DNA from 3 places in the Mesorhizobium erdmanii genome. Region 2 is predicted to be linked to each of the others. Evidence: riboswitches for the same ligand, from Rfam matches in the RefSeq annotation. Region 2 holds a riboswitch; each other region holds the start of a gene.
The links. A riboswitch is a leader RNA that binds a small molecule or an ion and turns the genes downstream of it on or off. The one in region 2 is predicted to bind cobalamin.
Positions count from the first base shown of each region.

Region 1: linked by a shared signal. The riboswitch ahead of EB233_RS22605 (DUF1636 family protein) and the one ahead of bluB (5,6-dimethylbenzimidazole synthase) in region 2 are both predicted to bind cobalamin.
Region 3: linked by a shared signal. The riboswitch ahead of EB233_RS01995 (aromatic ring-hydroxylating oxygenase subunit alpha) and the one ahead of bluB (5,6-dimethylbenzimidazole synthase) in region 2 are both predicted to bind cobalamin.

Region 1 covers NZ_CP033361.1:4,636,109-4,642,016, forward strand. Annotated here, with positions in the region: gene EB233_RS22590 (FecCD family ABC transporter permease) at 1-927, opposite strand, end outside; gene EB233_RS22595 (ABC transporter substrate-binding protein) at 927-1,874, opposite strand; gene EB233_RS22600 (ABC transporter ATP-binding protein) at 1,936-2,724, opposite strand; gene EB233_RS22605 (DUF1636 family protein) at 2,721-3,119, opposite strand; cobalamin riboswitch at 3,212-3,416, opposite strand; gene EB233_RS22610 (substrate-binding domain-containing protein) at 3,789-4,757, opposite strand; gene EB233_RS22615 (ABC transporter permease) at 4,885-5,908, opposite strand, start outside.
Region 2 covers NZ_CP033361.1:5,086,937-5,092,844, reverse strand. Annotated here, with positions in the region: gene EB233_RS24825 (MFS transporter) at 1-799, opposite strand, end outside; gene EB233_RS24820 (TetR/AcrR family transcriptional regulator) at 916-1,524, shown strand; gene EB233_RS24815 (hypothetical protein) at 1,615-2,598, shown strand; partial or broken gene bluB (5,6-dimethylbenzimidazole synthase) at 2,718-3,320, opposite strand; cobalamin riboswitch at 3,393-3,594, opposite strand; gene EB233_RS24805 (histone deacetylase family protein) at 3,716-4,642, shown strand; gene EB233_RS24800 (exodeoxyribonuclease VII small subunit) at 4,646-4,897, shown strand; gene EB233_RS24795 (DUF2277 domain-containing protein) at 4,941-5,207, shown strand; gene EB233_RS24790 (pirin family protein) at 5,217-5,908, shown strand, end outside.
Region 3 covers NZ_CP033361.1:444,603-450,510, reverse strand. Annotated here, with positions in the region: gene EB233_RS02015 (glycosyltransferase family 2 protein) at 1-12, opposite strand, end outside; gene EB233_RS02010 (serine kinase) at 9-1,052, opposite strand; gene EB233_RS02005 (PqqD family peptide modification chaperone) at 1,087-1,515, opposite strand; gene EB233_RS02000 (FAD-binding oxidoreductase) at 1,651-2,745, opposite strand; gene EB233_RS01995 (aromatic ring-hydroxylating oxygenase subunit alpha) at 2,766-4,013, opposite strand; cobalamin riboswitch at 4,129-4,330, opposite strand; gene EB233_RS01990 (DUF680 domain-containing protein) at 4,826-5,026, shown strand; gene EB233_RS01985 (DUF680 domain-containing protein) at 5,098-5,301, shown strand; gene EB233_RS01980 (DUF680 domain-containing protein) at 5,369-5,605, shown strand; gene EB233_RS01975 (ABC transporter ATP-binding protein) at 5,683-5,908, opposite strand, start outside.

The sequences.
Region 1 (5,908 bases), 450 kb from region 2:
GAGCACGGCGCCGAACAGTGCGCAGCTCGCAATCAGGCGCAGATGCAAGGCACCGGCCAACGGCCGCGACAGATGCGGGATCATCAGCCCGACAAAGCCGATGACGCCGGCGACCGAGACGAGAATTGCCGTCGAGAAGGCGGCGACGAGAAAGGTCATCCTGCGCATCCGCGCCACCGGCACGCCAAGGCTCTCGGCGGCACTTTCACCGGCCAGGAAGGCGTCCAGCCTGCGATGATTCCACAATCCGTACGCGGCAATCGTGCCGGCGCCAACTGCGCCGAGCCACACATTGTCCCAACGCGCCAGACCGAGCCCGCCCATCGTCCAGAACAGCACCGAATGGGCCGCACGCTGGTCGCCGGCAAAGACCAGATAGTTGGTCAAGGCGGTGAACAGGAAGGAGACGGCAAGCCCGGCGAGGATCAGCCGTTCCGGCCCCTGCCCCCTCACCCGCGCGACCAGCAGCAGGACGATGCAGGCGGCCAGTATGCCGCCGGTGAAGGCCGCGACCGGCAAGGTCCAGATACCGAAACTGTCGCCAAAGACGGTGATGACGGAGACAGCCCCCGCGGCCGCGCCCGACGACAGGCCGAACAGGAAGGGATCGGCGAGATCGTTGCGGGTCACCGTCTGCAACAGGGCACCCGTGATGCCTAGGCCACCGCCGACGCAGACCGCCAGGAGCGTGCGCGGCAGCCTGAGATCGACGACGATCTTGCCGACCGGGCCCGACACCTGGTGCTCGTTCAACCCGACGGCATGGCCAAGCGAGGCGATGACGTCGGTAAGCGGGATCAGCGTCGAACCATAGGCGATCGACAGCAGCACGAGGGCGACGACCGCCACCGTGCCCGCCACTATCGCCAGCACGAATGCCTTGTGTCCTGAAAGCGCACCGGGTTTATGCACCGAGGCCAGAAGCATCAGAACGCTTCCGGATGCATCGCCTTGGCGATCTTTTCGATCGCCTCGATGTTTGCAGGCCCGGGCGTCAGTTCGGCATAGCGGAGCGCGACGAAGCGCTCGTTCTTGACCGCGTCCGTCTCTTTCATGGCCGGATGGACCTTAAGGAAATCGAGCAGTTTCTTGTAGCCGCCGCCATCCTGGTAATCGAGCAGGATGAGGAATTGCGGATTGCGCGACGCCACGGTTTCCCAATCCGTATTGCCCCAGCTCGTTTCCATGTCGGCCATGATGTTGTCGCCGCCGGCAGCAGCTATCATGGCGCTCGGGATGGCGAATTTTCCTGATGTGAACGGCTTGTCCTCGCCGGAATCATAGAGGAAAACGCGCGTCCCCTTGGCGCTGCCAACTTTCGCGGTGATCTTGGCCAATTGTGCCTTCCAGCCGGAGACGAGCCTTTCCGCGTCCGCCTCCTTGCCGAAGATCTTGCCCAGCTTTTCGACGTCGCCATAGAGCAGATCCATGGAGGCGGCCGGGCGGTTCTTGTCAAGATGGACGCAGCTTTCGGACAGCACCAGCGTCTTGATGCCGTACGGGGCGAGCGTGTCGGGGGTCACGTCGCCGCCGGGCTTCATGCCGTAGTACCAGCCGGCGAAGAAGAAATCGGGCTCGACCGCGACGAGGTTTTCGAGCGTTGGGTATTTTGGCGCCAGCTCGGGGATCGAGCCCTGCTCGGCCTTGAATTCGGGGCCGACCTTGTACCATCCGGTGATACCGGTCAGGCCAACGATCGACTGCTGCAGCTTCAGCGCGAAGGCCATCTCGGCCATGTTTAGGTCATGGATGACGGCGCGCTTGGGCGGAGCCTCGAAGGTCAGCGGTTTGCCGCAGCTGTCGACGGTGACCGGGAAAGCAAAGGCTACCGAGGCCAGCAGCGAGAAGACGAGCGACAGTGCGAGACGTTTCACAGGTTTTGCTCCTTGGTTGAACGATGTCGAATGAAGGAAGGGTTCGATCAAGAAAGCTCGATCAGGAAGGCGGCGCGGCGCGGTTCGGGACATCGAAGACCGTGAGTTCCCGGTCCTCGGTGGGGTGACGCAGGCGAAACACGTCGACGCCGAAAATCTCGCGGATCAACTGTTGGGTCAGCGCTTCGCGCGGCGCGGCGAGCGCTTGCAGACGGGCATGGTTCAATACCGCCACCCTGGTGGCGAACGGTGCGACAAGGGCCAGATCGTGCAGGACCGCGATGACCGTCATGCCGAAGCCAGCCACGAGTTCGAGCAGCTCGGCGCGGGCACGTGGGTCGAGATGGTTGGTCGGCTCGTCGAGGAACAGCACTTTCGGCTGCTGTGCGATGGCGCGCGCCAACTGGGCGCGTTGGCGTTCGCCGCCCGACAGCGAACCGATGGTGCGGCCAAGCAGCGGCAACAGGCCGGTCCGGCGCAGCGCGTCGACGACGATATCGCGCTCCTCGCTCCTGCGCCTCAAGCCGGCATGCGGAACGCGGCCAAGCTCGACATAGTCGATCACCGCCAGCCGCGGATCCGGCTGGTCGGTCTGGCCGACGACGGCAATGCACAAAGCCCGCTCGGCGGTCGAGATCCTGTCCAGGCGTCGCCCGCCAAGCTTCACCTCGCCCGAACTTGGCCTGAGCATGCCCGACAGCATGCGCAGCAGGGTGGTCTTGCCGGCGCCATTGGGACCGATGATGGCAAGACGATCGCCTGACGCCACCGACAGGCTGACCGCATGGACCAAGTCCCGGCCATTCGCGATCGCGCAGAGGTCGCGGGCTTCGAGGAGTGCAGTTGTCATCGACGGTCACCTGCAAGCTTGCCCGGCGCCGGGATGCGGGCCAGCGTCTTGCCGGCCAGCCGCGGCGGACGTTGCCCGGAATTGCACCAGCCGTCGGCGAGCGAGGCGTAGAGCCTGGCAAATCGCACCAGATCGCCGGCGTCGGCTTCGGCGTCGATGGACCCGAAAAGATAAGACGCCTTGCCCGGCGCCTGGAATGCCACCGTCAGCGGGCTCGCACAACCCGCCATGCATTCGACGCCTTCGATCGTGAAGCCATACGCCAAGGCGGGCTCGTGGCGGGCCGAAAACCGGGACCGCAAATCGGCGCACAGGCTTGCGCCCGACTTGATGCCGGTCGGGATGTCACGGCAAAGCGTGCACACGATGATGCGATGATCGATGGCGCCGTCCAACTTTCCGTCACTTTCCAAAACTGGCGACGGAAGGATGTTGGCGAGCCGGCCGACAAGACCGACGTCCACGTCTCCTCCCGGCACACCCCGTCCGGTCAACTCAGTGATGGCAGGTCTCCTGGCTCGCGGGTCTCAGCGCAATCCTGCCTTCCCAGCCTTGCCGGCCAGTGGCATGTCGGATCTTGCTCACCGCTTACAGTTGCGGGGGCAGCCACGGTCTCGATCCCTCGGGGTCTCACCGTGTTCCCTTTTCACCCCGTGCCTTTCGGCGCGGGGACCATCACCCGAGCATCGTAGATTTCCGCCGATCGCGCCGCAACGGTTTTCTGCTCCGACCCTCAACACGTCCGCAAGATCAGCAAATTTTGTTATGGTATAACATACCAGAGCAAACGGCGGTGTCAATCCCGGCATCGCAGGCGGTCATCGAAACGTCGGCAGATTTTTAAGAAGGCCGATCGGGATTTCGGAGATCGAAAGGCCGAAGCCGCCAGGGTGGATCGGGCGGATGCATCTCCCAAGGCCGTAAAACTCGACAATGCCGCCCAAAGCAGCGGCGTGCCGCGCTTTCATGCGATGCGGACTTTCGGCGCCGCCAGCGGCTACTCGGTGATGGGCGGAGTTCGAGTGAACCCCGCCCCGAATCGCATAGCTGAAGGGCAGCCGCGCCTACTTGCCTGACATCTGCTTGGCGTTTTCAGCCGTGATCGCAGTGGTGTCGACGGTGACCGTCGGATCCACCGACGAGGCGCAATCGAGCAGAATCTTCTTCGACATCTCGATCGCTTCCTTGGCACCGGTCGGATAGGTGAAGGTCGCCGCCCAGTCACCTTTTGCAACAGCCTCGATGCCGCCGGCCGGCCCCGGCAGGCCGTCCGTGCCGATGATCTTGACCTGCTTGCCCGCCCCCTTGGCGGCAAGCAGCGCGCCTGCCGCCATCATGTCGTTCGAGGCGTAGAGCACCTTGATATCAGGATGCGCCTGGAGCATCGCCGAGAAGGCGGTCTGGGCTTTATCCGGCACCCAGTCGGCAGCCTGCTCGGCCACCACCTGTATCTTGGCATTTTCCTTGACGCCGTCCTTGAAGCCGTTCAGCCGCTCGACTGCCGGGGTGGAACTCGGCAGCCCTTCCAACACGGCTGCTTCGCCACCTTCGGGCAACAAGGTCTTGGCGGTATATTTGCCTGCCTCGAGCGCGATCTTGTAATTGTCGCCGCCGATGAAGGCGGTGTAGTCCTTGCCGGGATCGCCAACGGTCTTGCGGTCGAGTTCGATGACCGGAATGCCGGCATCCATGGCGCGCTTCACAGCCGGCGTCAGCGGCGCTGCCTCGAAGGGCGAGATCAGCAAGATGTCGACCTTCTGGGTGATGAAATTGTCGACCTGCGAGGTCTGCGTGTTGACGTTGCCGGCGCCGTCGGCGATCTGCAGCGTGAAGCCGGGCACTTCCTTGGCCGCCGCGGTCAGCTCGTCATTGACGTGCTGGCGGTAGGGTTCGGCATTGTTGGCCTGCGAGAAGCCGATGATGAACTGGCCGTCCTTGGCGCAGGCTTTCACCAGTGGCTCGGCCGCATAGGCAGTGCCGGCAACGCATAGGCACGAGCCTGCCAGAAGCACGCTTCTGAAAATCGTTTTCATTACTCACTCTCCTCCTCGTCTGGCCGGGGGCCGGACATTTGGTTGACGTCAACATTGCCGTCTCTCCTCCTGTTTGTTGATCCATGTCGTTGTCGCAAAACCGATTTCACTTTTTGCGCGGCATGCATCAACGGCCCAAACCCTCGCGGCGGCGAACGAGGGATTGAAGCACTGCCGCCAGAACGATGATCGCGGCTGTCGCGAGCAGTTGCATGGCGGGCGTGATGTTGTTGAGCTGCAGGATGTTGGCGAGCGCGCCCAGCATGATGGTGCCGGCAACGGTGCCGACCATCGAGCCGGCGCCGCCGAACAGGCTGGTGCCACCAATGACCACGGCGGCGATTGCCGTCAGCTCATAGCCCATGCCGTCATTGGCGCTGCCGAAATTGAACTGGCCGGCATGCACGATGCCTGCCAGCGCCGCGGCAAAGCCGGTGATGGCATAGACCGATATCTTCACCATGGAGACGGGCACGCCGGAGATGCGTGCGGCGCGCTCATTGCCGCCGACGGCGAAAACGTAGCGGCCGAAGCGCGTGGTGTTGAGCACGATGGTGGCGATGGCAGCAAAGACGACGAAGACCAGGGTCGCCACCGGCACGGTGTTGTTGAAGAGCCGCTCCCCGAGCACCGCGAACACCGGCGGCGCCAGGCCCGGCCCCTCGCCATAGGAAATGTTGATGTATTGGTTGCCGGAGACGACCAGCGCCAGACCGCGCGCCGCCTGCAGGCCGGCCAGCGTGACGATGAACGGTTCCAGCCTGAAACGAGTCGAAATGGTGCCCTGGATGGCGCCAAAGACGATGCCCATGACGAGCACCGCGAGGATGGTCGGGATGAGGCCGAAGCCGCCCGAAATCATCATCGATGCGGTGACGACGCTGGAGAGGCCAAGCACCGCGCCGACCGACAGATCGATGCCGGCGGTGATGATGACGAAGGTCATGCCGATGGCGATGATGCCGGTCTCCGACACGGCGCGCACGATGTTGGCGATGTTGTCGGGGTTGAGGAACAGGATCTCTCCATGGCGGCGTGGCGAGAAGATGATGCCGCCGATCGCCACCACGACGAGACCGATCAGGCTCTGGAAGCGCACCACCAGAGCCAGCGGATCGCGACGCACTGGCGCTGCGGCCACCGGGCCGCTT
Region 2 (5,908 bases):
CGACAATGATGCCGAGCACGAACGACCCCAGCGCATAGACGCCGATGACGAGGCTGGCGGCGCCGGCTTGGCCGAGCTCCTTGGTGATGGCCACGGTGCTCACTTCCGTTGTCGCGAAGGTGGCGCCGATGAAGATCAGGGCGAAGGTGATGATCTGTACGGGGCGCAGCCGGATCGCCGAGCCGCTCGAGCCCTGGTCCACCGGACGCACATGCGGTTCGGTCGATCGCTGCAGGATGAACGCCATCGAGCCGAAGGCAAGGAACAGCGTGCTCGCCAGCATGCCGGCTTCGGGGAACAGGGCGGTACTCAGGCCGACCGACAGCGATGCTCCGGCGATATAGACCAATTCGTCCGCCGCCGACTCGAAGGCAAACGCAGTGTTCATCTCGGACCGGCCGCGAAAAAGCTCGGTCCAGCGCGCGCGCACCATGGCCGGCATGCTGGGCATGGCCGCTGCCAGCAGCGCCGACAAAAACAACGTCCAAGCCGGCCAGTCCTGATTGGCCGACGCAATCAGCATGAGGAACGCGAGCACGGAGATAATTGTGGTCGGCATGACGATCCGCGTCTGGCCAAGACGGTCCACCAGCCTCGATATTTGCGGCGCCACGAAAGCATTGGCCAGCGCGAATGTCGCCGAGACGGCACCCGCCAGCCAATACTCACCGCGTGTCTGCGACAGCATCGCGACGATGCCGATCGGCGCCATCGCGATCGGCAGGCGCGCCATGAAGCCGGCGGCTGCAAAGCCTTTGGCTCCTGGGGCGCGGAAGATTTCCGAATAGGGGTTTTGCATGGGTTCCTCGACAAAGGACAATTCGACAACTACATACGAAGCGTATGAAGATTAGATAGAGCATACGCGGCGTATGTCAATTGGCATACGTCACGTATGTGGATAAGGCCAGAAGCATGCACCGACCCCGCAAGGAGATGATCGCCGAGACGCGCGCCAAGCTGATCGCCGCCGCCCGCCAGGCCTTCGGCACGACAGGCTACGCCGAAGCGTCGATGGACGATTTCACCGCATCGGCCGGACTGACGCGCGGCGCCCTCTATCATCACTTCGGCGACAAGAAGGGGCTTCTGGAGGCGGTTATTGCCGAAATCGATGCCGAAATGGCGGCTCGGGTGAATGAGGTCGCATCGAAGGCGCCGACCCGCTGGCAGCATTTCGTCGACGAATGCACGACCTATATCGAGATGGCGCTGGAGCCGGAAATCCAGCGCATCATGTTCCGGGATGGCCCGGCCGTGCTGGGCGATCCGGCGCAATGGTCGAATGCCAATGCCTGCGTCGGTTCAATGACCGATCACCTGACCGCGCTGCAGGGGGAAGGAGTGGTCGTCCCCAGCGTCGACCCGGAGACCGCCGCGCGGCTGATCAATGGCGCCAGCAGCCAGGCGGCGCAGCGGATCGCCAATTCGAACGACCCTGAAGCGACGTCGAAGATGGTGGTGGCGGCGTTCAAGCAACTGCTCGAAGGCCTGCTCAGAAAACCGGATACCCCGAGGAACTGAAATCCCGTCTGCGGCCTGGTGCGCGCCCCCGATTGACAATCTTCGGGGTGAGCGCATCCTTTGCAGCCATCTCTGAGGGGAGATTCGGGCATGTGGGATTTCGAGATCGGCAGGTCGGTGTCCATCATGATGCGGACCTGGCCCTTCATTGTCTTTCGCATGATCGTCTATTTCGGCATTACGCTGGCCTACATCGTCGCGACTGGCACCGGTGCCTCGGTCGGCTTTGGCGTCGGCCATATCTCTACCGATCCCGACGGGCCGATGTCCTTCGCCCTGTGGGGCGGGGTGGTCGGCTTTGGCGTGGTCTCGATCGCCGTCTACTGGATCCGCGAATACATCCTCTACGTCGTCAAGGCCGGCCATATCGCCGTCATGGTCCATCTGATCGATGGCCGGGATGTTCCCGACGGCCAGAACCAGATCGCCTATGCCAGGCAGGTGGTGACAGAGCGTTTCGCCGAGGCCAATATTCTTTTCGTCGTCGACCAGCTGGTCAAGGGTGCCATCCGCGCCATCACCGGCCTGCTCGGCGGCATTGCCGCCTTCCTGCCCATTCCCGGCTTGAGTGGCCTGGTCTCTTTCATCAACACGGTGATCCGCCTGTCGCTGACCTATGTCGACGAGATCATTCTCGGCTACAACATCCGCATCAACTCGTCCTCGCCCTTCGAAACCGCGCGGCAAGGCGTCGTGCTCTACGCCCAGAACGGCAAGACCATGGTCAAGAACGCCGTCTGGCTGGCGGTGATCATGTGGGGCGTGTCGTTCGTCATCTTTCTGCTGATGCTGGCTCCGGCCGCCGCAATTTTGTTCCTGATGCCAGGGCAGCTCGCCGGCTGGGCCTTCGTTCTCGCCATCGTCTTCGCCTGGGCCTTCAAGGCGGCGTTTATCGAGCCCTTCGCCATCGCCTGCCTGATGCAGGTCTATTTCAAGACCATCGCCGGCCAGGTGCCCGATCCGGCCTGGGACGCTAGGCTGGCCGAGGCGTCGTCGAAGTTCCGGGAGTTGAAGGACAAGGCGCTGGCCTCGTTCGGCGGCTCACGCTGGGGCACGGCCGGCGCGACGCGCTGATCAGCGGCGCATGCCCGCTCAACAACAAAGCCGTTGAGGCGAGACGCCGTGGATTTGAGCGGCGCTTCGCCTTGCCCGCCAAAAGTCTCGCTCATGATCAAATCGGGCAGCGGCAGGCGCCGACCCCAGCCATGCGTTTCAAGGTCCGGTTTGGGAGCGAACTCGGAAACACGGCCGACGCAGAGATAGGCGATCGGCGTCACATGCTCGGGAATGGACAGCAGGTTTTTCAATGCTTTTGGTTCGATGATGCTGACCCAGCCGACACCCACGCCTTCGGCCCGTGCCGCCAGCCAGAAATTCTGCACCGCGCAGACCGTGCTGTAGAGATCCATTTCCGGATTGTGCCAGCGTCCAAGGGGTGAGCCTTTCGAACGCTCGCGGTCGCAGGTGATGCAGATGTTGAGCGCGCTTTCGCAGATGCCTTCCAGCTTCAGCTTGCGGTAGAGCGCCTGCCGCTCTTCCACGACGGCCGGCAGCTCCTGTTCGCGCGCGGCCAGGAACAGGTCGCGCACTTCCGCCCGTCGCGCGGCATCGCGAATGACAATGAAATTCCAGGGCTGCATGAAGCCGACTGACGGCGCGTGATGGGCGGCAAGCAGAAGCTGCGCCAGCACCTCGTCTTCAAGCGGAGTCGGCAGGAAATGGCTGCGCACGTCGCGCCGCGTGAACATGGCGCGGTAAACCGCGTCGCGCGCCGCCTGTTCAAATCCGTCGCCCATTGGAGCGGTCATGGCTTCCGGCATCGCTTGTCCCCTTGCGATTCCAATCAATGTCATCCGCCTGACCATGCGGATGACGATGCCTGCCAGGCCGGTCTTCTGGCTCGGGATCAACCCGCCTCCGGTGCCTTCCCGTCATCGACAGTGGCATTTACCGGCGCGGTCCCCCTTACAGCGTTGGGCACGCCACGGAATCAAACCGTGTTCCCGATTCTCCCGCCAGAGCATTTGCTAAACAAACAGACCGGCGGGCACCAGGCAGTGGCGGCACCTTACGCCGAAGCGCCCGCGAACGCCAATCCCCGCGGCGACGCCAATGGACGCAGGTATGATTTTCCCCAGCGATCAAGCCGCAATGCATGGCCATCGCGGCGCCGGGGCACTAGATAGGAAGCATGACAACCCGTCTCTACACCCATCCGATCTTCCTTGAGCACATCACTCCGCCCGGTCACCCCGAACGGCCGGATCGCTTGCGCGCCATCGAGCGCGTGCTCGACGACGAGGCCTTTGCCGCGCTTGACCGTGTCAAGGCGCCGGAAGGCGACGAGGCCACCATCCTCTACGCCCATCCCGCCGATTTCGTCGCCCGCGTGCGCGCCGCCATTCCCGACGAGGGTATCGCGCGCATTGATGCCGACACCACCGCCAGTCCTAAGAGCTGGCAGGCGGTGATCACCGCGATCGGCGCCGCCAACGCCGCCGTCGACGATGTCTTTACCGGCCGGGCCGACAATGTCTTTGTTGCCGCGCGCCCACCCGGCCACCACGCCGAAAAGACCACGGCCATGGGTTTCTGCTTCTTCAACACTGCCGCGATCGCGGCCCGTTACGCGCAGAAGAAGCATGGCGCCGAGCGTGTCGCCGTCGTCGACTGGGACGTGCATCACGGCAATGGCACGCAGGACATTTTCTGGGACGATCCCTCGGTGCTCTATTGCTCGACCCATCAGATGCCGCTCTACCCCGGCACTGGCGCCAAGAACGAGACCGGCGCCGGCAACATCGTCAACGCGCCGTTGGCGCCGCAGACCGGCAGCGAGGTGTTTCGCGATGCCTTCCTCTCGCGGGTGCTGCCGGCGCTCGACAATTTCGCGCCTGACCTGATCATCATTTCGGCCGGCTTCGACGCGCACCACCGCGACCCGCTGGCCGAAATCAATCTCACCGAGGACGATTTCGACTGGGCGACCGGCCAACTGATGCAGCGCGCCACGCGCCACAGCGGCAACCGGCTCGTCAGCCTGCTCGAGGGCGGCTACGATCTGCAGGGACTGGCATTTTCGGTCGCCGCCCATGTCGGGCGACTGATGAAAGGATGAATTATGGCTGCTGAGACCAACGAAGACGTCAAGGCGATGAGCTTCGAACAGGCACTCGACGCGCTGGAGAAGATCGTCGATGATCTGGAGCGTGGCGACGTACCGCTCGACCAGTCGATCCGCATCTACGAACGCGGCGAGGCGCTGAAGGCGCATTGCGACCGGCTGCTGAAGGCGGCCGAGGACAAGGTCGAGAAGATCAGGCTGTCGCGCGACGGCAAGCCGGTCGGAGCGGAGCCGCTCGACGCCGAGTGACTGAAAATTGGGGCGGGAAGAAAACAGGTAGGGAGTTCAAGCAATGTGCCGAAACATCAAGACCTTGTTCAACTTCGAGCCGCCGGCCACCAATGACGAGGTGCGCGACGCGGCGCTGCAGTTCGTGCGCAAGCTGAGCGGCTCGACCAAGCCTTCCAAGCGCAACGAACATGCATTCAACCATGCGGTCGAGGCGATTGCCGCGGCGGCGCGCGATCTCGTCGATTCGCTGGAGACCAGCCAGGAACCGCGCAATCGTGAGGAAGAGGCTGAAAAGGCGAAGGCCAGATCAGCACTCCGATTTGCCTGAGAGCCAGCCATGAGCTTCTTCCCGGGGAAAGACCCTGAAGCCGGCGACGCCTTTGCCAGCGATCAGATCGAGCTGATGGTCATCCCGAACGCCAAGGACATTGGCGGCTTCGAGGTGCGCCGCGCCTTGCCGACCGCCAAGAGGCGGCTGGTCGGGCCGTTCATCTTCTTCGACCGCATGGGGCCGGCGATCCTGCGTCCCGGCCAGGCAATGGATGTCCGCCCGCATCCGCATATCGGCCTGTCGACGGTGACCTATCTATTCGACGGCAAGATCAGGCATCGGGATTCGCTGGGCACCGAAATGGTGATCCAGCCCGGCGACGTGAATTTGATGACCGCCGGGCGCGGCATCGTCCACTCCGAGCGCACACCTGAAGAACTGCGCGGCGCAGCGATGTCGATCTCCGGCTTGCAGACATGGCTGGCCTTGCCGGACGGCAAGGAAGAAGTCGCGCCGGTGTTCGAGAACACCGCTGCCTTGCGGCTTCCCGACATTGATGCCGAAGGCGTCAGCGGCCGTGTCGTCATTGGCGATTTCCAGGGGCTGCGCTCCCCGGTGAGGGCCGATGCCGAGACGCTTTATGCCGATCTCAGGCTGGCGCCGGGCGCCAGCGTAAAGATACCGGCCGAGGCGGAAGAACGCGCCATCTATACGCTCCAAGGCGAGGTCGCGATTTCTGGCGATGTCTTTCCGGCCGA
Region 3 (5,908 bases), 2.0 Mb from region 2:
GCTCAACTTCACGGGACGCCTCGCGTCAGAAAATCCGCAATAGTGCCGGCAATCTCCTCGGGATGCGTTCCCAGGGACAAACGGTAGCTTGGCAGCAGGCGGGTTAGATCGCCGAAGAAGCGGAAACCGCTTTCACGTTCCCCCGGCATCTGCATGATGCCCGACGGTGCCAGTGCTATCATGGCGTCTCGACGCGACACTGGCATGATCGAACTCGTCTCGCCGCCGCCGATATGTGGCACCACCAGCGCAACGATGTCCAGCGCTGCCGGCACCGGCCGGGCCGCGATGTCGGCAATGTGAAACGTGTGCTTGCCCTGCCAGTTCAAGGGCCTCTCGGTCCCCAGCCGCTGCCTCAAGCCCAGCCGCTCGAAACCTTGCGGATCCTGCTTAAGCGTTGAAAACAGCGGCCGCGCGGTCACGCCGGCGGCGAGATCGATCAGCACGTAGTCATCGCCGACGCTGTCGAGCCCATTGAGCAGGCCGGCGGCGACCGTACCGGATTTGCCGGCGCCGCCCGCGCCGGCCAACAGCACGCCCTTGCCATCGGCGCCGAGCGTGCCGGCATGGGTCAGCCGCATGCCGCGCGCCGCATATTCCCAGTGCAGGAAGGCCCGTAGCGGCGCTGTCGGCTCCCAGGGCGGAAAAGCATCGGCCGTGGCCATCAGCTGCACGCCGACGCGGCGTTGCGGATCGTAGACCTGCCAGAAATCCAGATCGTGAAAATAATGGCCACGCAGCCCGGTCTCGGCGAGCCGTTCGGCAAAACCGTATTCGGTGAAATGCGCGTCGCCCCACCGTGCCGGCTCGGGAATGCCGTCAATGCCAGGGTGAACCGTGAAGACGCGGCATGCCGACGGTTCCGTCTGGTCATTTTCGGCTTCCACAAAGGCGTGGCCGAGCGCCTCCGCAAGCGCACCGGGACCGACATGCGCTGTCAATTCCAGCCGGGGCAGGCGGACCGTTCGCGTGGCCGGATAGTGCGTGGCTTCAGTGGCGGTGACGAGATACCGGGCGTAGTCCGGCAAGGTTTCGAGCGTGACGCGCGGCATCCTGCGCCCCTCTATCTCAAACGCGGCCGGCTCGTCAGGACGCCTGTTTGACCGCCGGCCAGCCGAGGGGTTCCTCGACCTCATGGATGGGATCCACGATGATCAGGTCGGCGAGGTCGTCGTGAATGCTCACGGTAAGTGGTTCGCTGGTTGCGGCAAGCTCGGCAGGCAACTCGCCCGGCAGCGGTTGCGCCGCAGCTTCCGAACGCACCAGCAACTCCAGTTCGAGCAATTGCGATATGAAATCGCCGAGCTCAGCAGCGTCTATTGTCGAGCCGCCGGCGGCCAGCCCGATCAGGGCCTGGGCGTCGACCCCGGACGAGAGTGCCTGCCACACCCTGCTGCCGGAATCGGAGAAGCCGAAATATTTGCCATTGGCAAGGTTGAGCACCACGGCCTCGCCATCGAAGGATTCGAAGACGATATCCCTGCTCGCAACCGCATAGGCGTCGCAATCACGCATCATTGTTGCCCCGCTTCGCGATCCCGCCCCTACCCGGGATCGCGTCCACTGACAACGCCTGTAAACGCTCGGTTCTTCGTTGGCAAGGTAACCGATGCCGTCGAGACGCCGGTCATCGATCAGGGTCTGAGCGGATTACGCCTCGATTTCGAGCGCCGACAGTGGCTTCGAGCAGCAGGCGAGGATGAAGCCGTCGTCGATCTCGTGATCGAGGATACCGCCATTGTGGCTCATCTCGACGGCGCCGGAGACTTTCTTCACCTTGCAGGTTCCGCATAGGCCGAATTCGCAGGCCGCCGGTATCCGCACGCCCGAGGCGCGCGCCGTCTGCAGCACGGTCTGGCCGGCGACGCATTCGGCGTCGACATCCGAAAGCGCGAAGCGGATCGCTGTCGCGGCTTCGACGGGAACAGTCACGCTGTCCGGCGCGGCGAACGGCGCCGGGACTTCCTCCACCGCGGGTGCGGCAAAGCTCTCCTGGTGGTATTTCGTCATGTCGAAGCCGGCGGCTTCCAGCATGCCGCGCACGGCGCGCATGAAGGGGTCCGGACCACAGCAGAAGATCTCGCGTTCGCGGAAATCGGGCGCCAGCAGCGGCAGCCGGATGGCATCGATCCGACCCATATGGCCGTACCAGCCCTCGCGGCTTGACCGTTCCTCGATCATGAAGCCGAGCGACAGGCCAGGCATATGGCCGCCGAGCAGTTCGAGCTCCTTGCGGAAGATGATCTCTTCGGCGCGCCGCGCGCAGTTGACGAAACCGACATCGGTCCATGGCGCGCAGTCGTTCAGCCAGCGCAGCATCGACATCATCGGCGTCACGCCGGAGCCGGCCGAGATGAACAGATATTTGGCCGCCGGGTGGCTGTGCAGCGAAAAGTCACCGCTCGGCCCGTAAGCCTTGACATGCGAGCCGGGCACCAGATGATCGAACATCCAGCGCGTGCCGATGCTGCCGGCCTGCGCCTTGACCGTCACCGCGATCGAAAATGGCCGCGATGGCGAGGACGAAAGCGTATAGGTGCGCATCAGCGGCCCATCGGATGTCGGCAGTTCCAGCGTCACGAACTGGCCCGGCTTGTAGCGGAACCAGGTCTGGTTGTCGGAGCGGAAGGTGAAGGTCCTGACGTCAGGCGCTTCGTCGCTGACGCCGATCACTTCCAGCACCTGCAGCCTGTCGTTCCAGGGCGCCATCTGGTCGAGATGGCGATAGAGGCCAAGATCCGTCATCGCATTCATCCCTCAACCTCTCAGGCCACACTGCGCAGGGCCGGCCGGCCATCGTCGGCAAGTCGCGGGCCGATGAAGCGGGCGTACCAGTCGACGAACTGGATCACACCGCCCTCATGCAACTCCGAATAGGGGCCGGGCTCATAGGCAGGCGACAGAATGCCGAAGGCATTTTCCTCGACGATGCGGCGGTCCTGGTCGTTGGTCTCGGTCCAGACATGGGTGAGTTCGGCAAGATCGTAGTCGACGCCTTCGACCGCATCCTTGTGGACCAGCCATTTCGTCGTCACCGCCGTTTCGGTGGCGCTGATCGGGAGTACGCGGAAGGTTACGGCATGGTCGATCAGGATATGGTTCCAGGTTGTCGGGTAGTGATAGTGCATCAACGTACCGATGCGGTCGGCGGAGACCGTGTCGGAGAGGTTCTTCTTCACCGCCCGCTTGCCGGTCATCGTGTAGCTGACCGCGTCACGCAGCAGCGGCGCGCGGGTGGCGCGGTATTGACCGGCGGGGTCGATGCGGAATTTGCTCGGCAAGCCGTCGGCCTCGCATTTGGCCCAGTGCGCCAGCATTTCCGGATCGCTGTCGGCGCCCTGCACGCCGGTCACCGTCGGAGCTTCCGGGAAGGTCTTGCACAGTTCCGGGTGATTGCCGGCGCAATGATAGCACTCGCGGTTGTTTTCCCAGACCAGCTTCCAGTTGCCCTTTTCGACGATCGTGCTCTCGAAAGCGATTTTTGCTTCATTCAAGCGGTGCGGCTTGAGATAGGGTTCGATCATCGCCCGCATCGGTGCGAAGTCGGCGGGCTCCTTGGCCAGGCAGATGAAGATATAGCCGGCCACGCTTTCGCAGGCGACCGGCTTCAGGCCGAACTGGCTCTTGTCGAACCCATCGGCCATCTGGCGGGCAAACAGCAGTTTTCCGTCAAGCTCATAGGTCCACTGGTGATAGGGGCAGACCAGTTTGGCGGCCATTCCCTTGTCGGTGTTGCAGACGCGGCTGCCGCGATGGCGGCACGAATTGTGGAAAGCGTTGATCTTGCCCTGCTGGTCGCGCACCAGCACGACCGGATAGTCGCCGATCTGCACGGTGATGAAGCTGCCGGGCTTCGGCAGTTCGCAATCATGGCCGATGAACAGCCAGTCGCGGTACCAGATCAGCTCCATGTCGAGCTTGAAGAAATCGGGATCCGTGTAGAAGGGCTGTTCAAGCGAGAATCCGTCCCTGCGGCCGCTCAAGAGCCTCAGCATGTCGTTGCGCGTATCCATGTCCTGTCCTCGTGTCTAAGGACTGACTATGGTGGTGATTGAGGAAGGATCGGGCGCGGGGCGGCAAAAGCCGGGCGTGCGCCATCCACCTCTTGACCGCCCACCGCGATCAGTCGAGTTCAAAAAATCGCGGGCTGGTTTCCGGGCTCTGGAGTTGTCCTTGCGGACGATCGCGACACCTTCCCAGGCTTTCGCCCAGTGGTCTCCCGTTGCGACTTGAACTCCACCACCGTTGCGGGGGCAGCGCCGGATTCTGACCGGCTTCCCAATTCTCCGCTCCATCGTCACGAAGCGGCACCTGAGATGACTTGATCTAATCACGACAGCGTTTGCGACATCGGCATGAAAGCGACATCGCATCCATGTGGCGCGACACGCATGCGCCCATGATCCGATCAAGAGGGCGGTCGCGAAAATCGTCTTGCTGCCGGCGGTGCCGGCTATCGAAGTCGCCCCCGGAACGGGAGCAAAACGGTTAACGGTTTCGAAAAGTGACTATTAGCAGATTCTAAAATCGAACCGAACGGTTCGTTTCTGTTGACGGTGCGTGCAGGACGGTGTGAACGCTGAGCTTCGGATACAGTTGGTGATCGCGCTGCTGCTTTTGCCTAAAAGTTTGATATCAAAAACAAAAACATCTGCGTTGGAAGGTCTTGGTACAATTTCAAGTGGTGGATTCTTGGTCCACACGGAACAACTTCGTGATTGGAAACGGCAGGCTGGCTCTCCCACATCGGGGCGGTCCGAACGACGCGATTTTTAATCCCAAGACACGCCGCTAGACGGACGGAAAAAATACTGGAGTACCCAAAATGAAAAAGATTGTTCTCACTGCCGCCGCCCTTCTGGCCATTTCCGGCAGCGCCTTCGCTGGTAGCGACCACTATGGTTCGAATGCCCCCGCAGCCACTGCTGCTGTCGACAGCTCGTACACCGCTTCGACCAAGAAGTCGGAACCAGCTGCCCAGACGCCTGCCACGGGTGCCGACCACAACCTCTTCGGCAACAACTAATTGCCGATCTCCAGCAGGCGGCGGGCTTGGCTCGCTGCCCTGGCGAACTCGAAGAATTCAGGAGACTTGAAATGAAAAAGATCATGCTTGCTGCCGCCGCCGTTCTGGCTATCTCCGGCAGCGCTTTCGCCGGTAGCGACAACTACGGCTCCAATGGCGCCAACCAGCCCGCTGCTACTTCGACCGACGGCTCGTACACGGCTTCGATCAAGAAGTCGGAGCCGGCTGTCCAGGCCCCTGCTCAGGGTGCCGACCGCAATCTCTTCGGCCGCTAACAGCCGATTCCGGGAGCTGCTGCTTGCGCCGTTGCTCCCGTGACACTCAAAATTCAGGAGACTTGAAATGAAGAAGATCATCCTTGCTGCCGCCGCCGTTCTGGCCATCTCCGGCAGCGCTTTCGCCGGCAGTGACAATTACGGCTCCAATGGCGCCAACCAGCCTGCCGCGACTTCGGTTGACAATTCGCGCACGGCTTCGATCCGTGAAAGCGGCTCGCCCGTCTACAAGCTGCTCAATTCGTCGGGCGACGTACAGAAGTCGGCACCCCAGGGCGCCGACCGGAACCTCTTCGGCCGCTAACAGCCAAAGTCGATTCTAAAAAAGAGCGGCGGGCATTGCCCGCCGCTCTTTTTTGCGTTGTCGACGCGACGCGCGCTTTAAGCCGCCTTTGCTTCCGCTTCATGCAGCGCGAAGGACCGCCCGTCGGTGTCGAAGATATGCAGGTCCTCGGCATTGGCGCTCAGCCGCAATGTCGAGCCGCGCTTGACCTCGACATTGCCTGGCAGCTTGGTCACCAGCGGCAGGTCGGCGCGACCGATGTCGACATAGACCAGCTGAACCTCGCCGAGCTGCTCGACATAGTCGACCGTTCCCTCGAACAGG